DNA from 3 places in the Enterobacter sp. KBR-315C3_2022 genome. Region 3 is predicted to be linked to each of the others. Evidence: predicted binding sites of a transcription regulator. Region 3 holds the regulator's gene; each other region holds the start of a gene.

Region 1 (2,273 bases), on a different contig from region 3:
AACGCGTTTACCTGCCAGATCCAGATCGGTCATCTTAATTACAGACATGGTGAATCCTCTCGTTGATTCTTGATAAAGTCTTGAAGACGCACGCTGCGTCTTACCTGAAACCTTTTGCGGCCATTGCTAACGTGGTGTCGAGCATTCGGTTAGCAAAGCCCCATTCGTTATCACACCAGACCAGCGTCTTGATAAGGTGTGCACCACTCACGCGCGTTTGTGTGCCATCGACAATGGCGCTGTGCGGGTCGTGGTTAAAATCTACTGAGACCAACGGTAATTCCGTATAGTCAACTATACCATGAAATGCACCCTGTGCCGCTTTTTGCAGCAACATGTTGACTTCACAGGCTTTTACCGGTTTCTTCACGGTAACGCTGAGGTCGATTGCGGTGACGTTAATCGTAGGAACGCGCACGGCAATCGCTTCAAAGCGGTCGTTAAACTGCGGGAAAATACGGGTGATCCCCGCAGCGAGTTTGGTATCAACCGGAATGATGGACTGGCTCGCCGCGCGAGTGCGTCGCAGGTCCGGGTGATAGGCGTCGATAACCTGCTGATCGTGCATGGCGGAGTGGATCGTGGTTACGGTGCCGGACTCTATGCCATACGCATCGTCTAACAGTTTAATGACCGGAATAATGCAGTTGGTGGTGCAGGAGGCGTTGGAGACGATGCGGTGTTCGGCCTGAAGCTCAAGGTGGTTTACGCCGTAAACGACGGTAGCGTCGAGGTCGTGACTGCCGGGATGGGAGAACAGCACTTTTTTCGCCCCGGCGGCCAGATGCGCTTCACCGTGTTCGCGGTTGCCATACGCGCCGGTACAGTCAAGCACCACGTCCACGCCCAGTTCACGCCACGGCAGCTCTTCTATGCCGGGCTCGTGCAGCACGCGAATCACATCGTCACCGACAAAAAGCTGGTCTCTTTCCTGGCGAACATCCCAGGCAAAGCGCCCATGGCTGGTGTCATATTTCAACAAATGCGCCATGCCCGTAGCATCCGCCAGTTCATTGATTGCCACCACGGTGATTTCCGCACGACGCCCGGATTCATACAAAGCACGAACCACGTTGCGCCCGATGCGGCCGAAGCCATTAATCGCTACGCGTACGGTCATAGATCTCCTGCAACGCTTTCCCTGAATGTGAGGTGGCTGAAAGAGTAATCCAGCGACGCCCGAAGGGGAATGCCTGCCTGTCACAAACTGCGATTGATTGGTCATTTGTCGAACATTTAATCGACTGAAACGCTTCAGCAAGAATAAGCGAATCGGGGAATAAAAGGAATGTCTGTCCAGACCAATAAGACAGCTATATGACTTGCGTCACATTTTTGGTGGAATAATTTACAGTGCCGTTACAGGAATCAGGAATAGCAGATACAAAAAAGCCGGGCGGCGCTTGCGCTTACCCGGCCTACATTTTAGCGCCGTTTGCAGGCCCGGTAAGCGCAAGCGCCACCGGGCAAAACGGTGATTACAGCAGTTCTTTCGCCTTAGCGACAACGTTCTCAACGGTGAAGCCAAACTCTTCGAACAGCAGCTCTGCCGGAGCAGACTCACCGAAGGTGGTCATGCCGACGATCGCGCCGTTCAGGCCCACGTATTTGAACCAGTAGTCAGCGATACCCGCTTCAACCGCCACGCGAGCGGAAACCGCTTTCGGCAGCACGGATTCACGGTAGGCTGCATCCTGCTTGTCGAATGCGTCGGTAGACGGCATGGAGACCACGCGCGCCTTCACGCCTTCGGCAGTCAGTTTTTCCCACGCGGCCACCGCCAGCTCAACTTCAGAACCGGTGGCGATGAAGATCAGCTCTGGCTGACCCGCGCAGTCTTTCAGCACGTAGCCGCCGCGAGCGACGTTAGCCAGCTGCTCTTCAGTACGCTCCTGCTGCGCCAGGTTCTGACGGGAGAGGATCAGCGCGGTTGGGCCGTCGTGACGCTCAACGCCGTATTTCCACGCCACCGCGGATTCCACCTGGTCACACGGACGCCAGGTAGACATGTTCGGGGTTACGCGCAGGGAAGCCACCTGCTCTACCGGCTGGTGAGTTGGGCCGTCTTCGCCCAGACCGATGGAGTCGTGGGTGTAGACCATCACCTGACGCTGTTTCATCAGCGCGGCCATACGCACGGCGTTACGCGCGTATTCAACGAACATCAGGAAGGTAGAGGTGTACGGCAGGAAACCGCCGTGCAGGGAGATACCGTTGGCAATGGCGGTCATACCAAACTCACGCACGCCGTAATGGATATAGTTACCCGCGGT
Region 2 (2,273 bases), on a different contig from region 3:
CGCTGGTGGACAGCGGGTTGTGCACTTCAATGTAGCGGCTACCGTCCGGTTCAGAGGTCGCTTTCACCGGTTCATTGATGAACTGCACGCGCGTACCGACCGGCACGTTGTCGAACAGGAACTTGATGTCTTCGTTGCGCAGACGCACGCAGCCGTGGCTGACGCGCAGGCCGATGCCGAAGTTGGCGTTGGTGCCGTGGATAGCGTACAGACGGCCAATGTACAGCGCGTACAGGCCCATCGGGTTGTCCGGGCCAGCAGGAACTACCGCTGGCAGCGGCTCGCCCGCCGCGATGTATTCCGCGTGCATTTTGGCCGTTGGCGTCCAGGTTGGGCCCGCTTTCTTACGCTCAACTTTGGTGGTCCAGTTCAGCGGGGTATCTTTACCCAGCTGGCCGATACCGATTGGCAGCACGATCACGGTGTTGGTGCCTTTCGGGTAGTAGTACAGGCGCATTTCAGCGCTGTTGATCACGATACCTTCATGAACGGTATCCGGCAGGATCAGCTGCTGAGGGATATTCAGCACGGTCCCCGCTTTAGGCAGGTACGGGTCAACGCCCGGGTTCGCTTCCAGCATGTTGGACAGGCCGAGCTGATACTGCGCGGCAAAATACTCCAGCGGCTGGGTGTTGCCTTCCGGCACCGTCACCACTTGGTTTTCACCTACCAGACGGCTTCCGTCTGTCGGCAGAGGATACGTTACCGCAGAAGCGGTTTTGCAAAAACCTACTACGGCTAACGCCGCCGCAAAAAGCGTTGTTAATTTCATGTTCATGTTATGCGAGGTATCTTTGCCACTCTGGCGGTTAGTTGAGAAGTCTGAATCTGTGATGGGAGCGCATTATATGTGCATTCCTGCCCACAGGGAATTCAGATGTGTACGAAATCACATTTTTTTCGAATTTGTTAAAGTTTAGTGGATGGCTGCAACACGGGATCTCATTTCGGAATTGTGGCATAATGCCGCGTTTATCACACTTTTCGCAGGAATCTCCCCGTGTTAGTTACCAGCAACGTCACTATGCAGTTTGGCAGTAAGCCGCTGTTCGAAAACATTTCCGTCAAATTTGGCGGCGGCAACCGTTACGGCCTGATTGGCGCCAACGGTAGCGGTAAATCCACCTTTATGAAAATCCTCGGCGGCGACCTGGAGCCGACGCTCGGCAACGTGTCGCTCGATCCTAACGAGCGCATCGGTAAGCTGCGTCAGGATCAGTTCGCCTTTGAAGAGTTCACCGTGCTCGACACCGTGATCATGGGGCACGGCGAGCTGTGGGAAGTGAAGCAGGAGCGCGATCGCATCTACGCGCTGGCTGAAATGAGCGAAGAGGACGGCTACAAGGTTGCCGACCTGGAAACGCAGTACGGCGAAATGGACGGTTACTCTGCGGAAGCGCGTGCGGGCGAGCTGCTGCTGGGCGTGGGCATTCCGGTTGAACAGCACTACGGGCCAATGAGCGAAGTAGCGCCGGGCTGGAAGCTGCGCGTTTTGCTGGCGCAGGCGCTGTTCTCGAACCCGGACATTCTGCTGCTCGATGAACCGACGAACAACCTGGACATCGACACCATCCGCTGGCTGGAGCAGACGCTGAACGACCGCGACAGCACCATGATCATCATCTCGCACGACCGTCACTTCCTGAACATGGTCTGTACGCACATGGCGGATCTGGACTACGGCGAGCTGCGCGTGTATCCGGGCAACTACGACGAATACATGACGGCGGCGACCCAGGCGCGCGAGCGTCTGCTGGCCGACAACGCCAAGAAAAAGGCGCAGATCGCGGACCTGCAGTCCTTCGTCAGCCGCTTTAGCGCCAACGCCTCTAAATCGCGCCAGGCGACCTCTCGCGCCCGCCAGATTGACAAAATCAAGCTGGACGAAGTTAAGGCCTCCAGCCGTCAGAACCCGTTCATCCGCTTCGAGCAGGACAAGAAGCTGTTCCGTAACGCGCTGGAAGTGGAAGCCTTATCTAAAGGCTTTGAAAGCGGCCCGCTGTTTAAAAACTTTAACCTGCTGCTGGAAGTGGGCGAGAAGATTGCCATCCTCGGCGCGAACGGCGTGGGTAAATCGACCATGCTGAAAACGCTGGTCGGTGAACTGCAGCCGGACACCGGTACCGTTAAGTGGTCCGAGAACGCGCAGATTGGCTACTACGCGCAGGACCACGAGTACGAGTTTGAAAACGATCTGACCGTTTTCGACTGGATGAGCCAGTGGAAGCAGGAAGGCGACGACGAGCAGGCGGTGCGCAGCATTCTGGGCCGTC
Region 3 (2,273 bases):
CTGACGGAGATGTGCTCCTGCAGGTCCAGCCCCACCTGGAAGATGCGCAGCAGCCGCTTGTACTCGTGGTTTTTATTGGCGGCGAGCATGTGCAGCTGCTGGTAGCACTGGCTGATGAGATCCACCACCTTCTGCTGGCGGGTCAGCAGCGGCGGCAGGGATTTTTCCGGGTCGGTATGCTGCGTGAGCAGGGTGTATTTGGCTTCGCAGTAGTCGGCCAGCTGCACGTAGAGCAGGCTCAGGGATTCGCGCAGCGGCTGTTCCCGCCACAGCCAGAACCAAAACCAGTTGAACACGCCGTACCACAGCGTGCCGAGGGCGTAGATCAGCAGCGGCTCCCACACCGGCATATTGCCCGCAAGGCTCAGGGTGAAGATGGCGGCGATCAGCGAGGCGGGCAGCAGGCGCGCGTGCAGGGAACTGATTTCCGCGGTGACGCCGAGCGTCATCGCCAGCACGGTTAAAATCAGCGGCAGCGGAATATCGCGCGCCAGCAGCAGCTGAACGGCGAGGCTACAGCCAGCAAACAGGCAGCCGCCAATTATAAGTCGTTTGAAAAAGCGCTTGTGCGGCGTGTCCAGCCCGGCAATGTTGCAGCAGGCGGGCACCAGGGAAAACAGCAGCCCCTGCTGGAGATGTCCAAGAATGAGGCCAACGGCCACGGGCAGGCACAACACCAGCGTTTGTCGCAGTGCGTAGTTAACTTCCGGGTGATAGATCAGCCTGCGCCACATGGGGAATAGAGACAAAAACGGCGTGACACCCTGCGGTGGCACGCCGTTTGACCGGAATTAACGGGTTCCGTAAACCACAATGGTTTTACCGTGCGCAGAGATCAGGTTCTGATCTTCCAGCATTTTCAGGATGCGGCCCACCGTTTCGCGGGAGCAACCGACGATCTGACCAATCTCCTGACGGGTAATTTTAATTTGCATGCCGTCAGGGTGGGTCATCGCGTCCGGCTGTTTCGCCAGGTTCAGCAGGGTCTGCGCGATACGGCCGGTAACGTCCAGGAAGGCGAGGTTACCCACTTTCTCCGACGTAACCTGCAGACGGCGCGCCATCTGGGAAGAAAGACGCATCAGGATGTCCGGGTTAACCTGGATCAGCTGACGGAACTTCTTGTAAGAAATTTCAGCCACTTCACATGCTGTCTTTGCACGAACCCAGGCGCTACGTTCCTGGCCTTCTTCAAACAGGCCCAGTTCACCGATGAAATCGCCCTGGTTCAGATAAGAAAGGATCATCTCTTTCCCTTCTTCATCTTTGATCAGCACTGCCACCGAGCCTTTAACGATGTAATACAACGTTTCCGCTTTTTCACCCTGGTGAATCAGCGTGCTCTTCGATGGGTACTTATGAATGTGGCAATGAGACAAGAACCATTCGAGAGTTGGGTCTGTTTGCGGTTTGCCAAGCACCATGCGCTGTTATCCTCTGTTATAAGCTGTCTCCAGAGCCATACGTTGCATCCTGACTCTGGGTTTGCAATCGAATTCTTACCCATACCTGGGAAGTCGGCCGTCTAATGTGTCGCAGCCAGTAAAGTTTGATGTCCTCTGCATACATGTGTAACGTCAATGTATTACTGTAGCATCCCGAGTGTTTTAGCATAGCTTTTGCCGCGTGTCTCCTGGTGTCTCGCTTCAGCATGATGCAGGTCGCCTTCCGTTGCGAGAAATGTAACGCACGCGTAATCTGTCACCAAAAATGCAACGTTGGAGTTAATCATTATGCAAGCGCGTGTGAAATGGGTTGAAGGGTTAACCTTCCTGGGCGAGTCCGCTTCCGGCCACCAGATTTTGATGGACGGCAACTCCGGCGATAAAGCGCCAAGCCCGATGGAGATGGTGCTGATGGCGGCAGGCGGATGCAGCGCGATTGACGTGGTGTCTATCCTGCAGAAAGGCCGTCAGGACGTGACCAACTGCGAGGTTAAGCTGACGTCGGAGCGTCGTGAAGAGGCGCCGCGGCTGTTCACGCACATCAACCTGCACTTTATCGTCACCGGTAAAGAGCTAAAAGATGCGGCGGTATCGCGGGCAGTAGACCTTTCTGCGGAGAAATACTGTTCAGTGGCGCTCATGCTGGAGAAAGCGGTGAATATTACCCATTCGTATGAAGTGATCGCGGCGTGATTTTTTGGCGGGTGGCGCTTCGCTGACCCGCCCTACAAAAGCACGACCGTAGGCTCGGTAAGCGCAGCGCCACCGGGCAACAACTACGCGATCTGCTTCCCTTCCATCAGCCGCTGTACCAGCGGCGTCATGATT

Evidence for each region. The regulator CRP, encoded in region 3, controls carbon source genes, mostly activating them, when cyclic AMP is high. The targets are predictions, from matches to a motif close to ATGTGANNNNNNTCACAT.
Region 1: a site for CRP is predicted at 1,316-1,333, ahead of epd (erythrose-4-phosphate dehydrogenase). Genes of this name have one in related genera too.
Region 2: a site for CRP is predicted at 878-895, ahead of AB8804_RS05690 (ABC-F family ATPase). Genes of this name have one in related genera too.

Annotation. Positions count from the first base shown of each region.
Region 1 covers NZ_JBGKEB010000014.1:91,658-93,930, forward strand. Annotated here, with positions in the region: gene pgk (phosphoglycerate kinase) at 1-48, opposite strand, end outside; gene epd (erythrose-4-phosphate dehydrogenase) at 101-1,120, opposite strand; gene tkt (transketolase) at 1,479-2,273, opposite strand, start outside.
Region 2 covers NZ_JBGKEB010000003.1:267,433-269,705, reverse strand. Annotated here, with positions in the region: gene ldtB (L,D-transpeptidase) at 1-778, opposite strand, end outside; gene AB8804_RS05690 (ABC-F family ATPase) at 1,001-2,273, shown strand, end outside.
Region 3 covers NZ_JBGKEB010000020.1:47,366-49,638, forward strand. Annotated here, with positions in the region: gene AB8804_RS18350 (YccS/YhfK family putative transporter) at 1-734, opposite strand, end outside; gene crp (cAMP-activated global transcriptional regulator CRP) at 792-1,424, opposite strand; gene AB8804_RS18360 (OsmC family protein) at 1,734-2,138, shown strand; gene AB8804_RS18365 (phosphoribulokinase) at 2,222-2,273, opposite strand, start outside.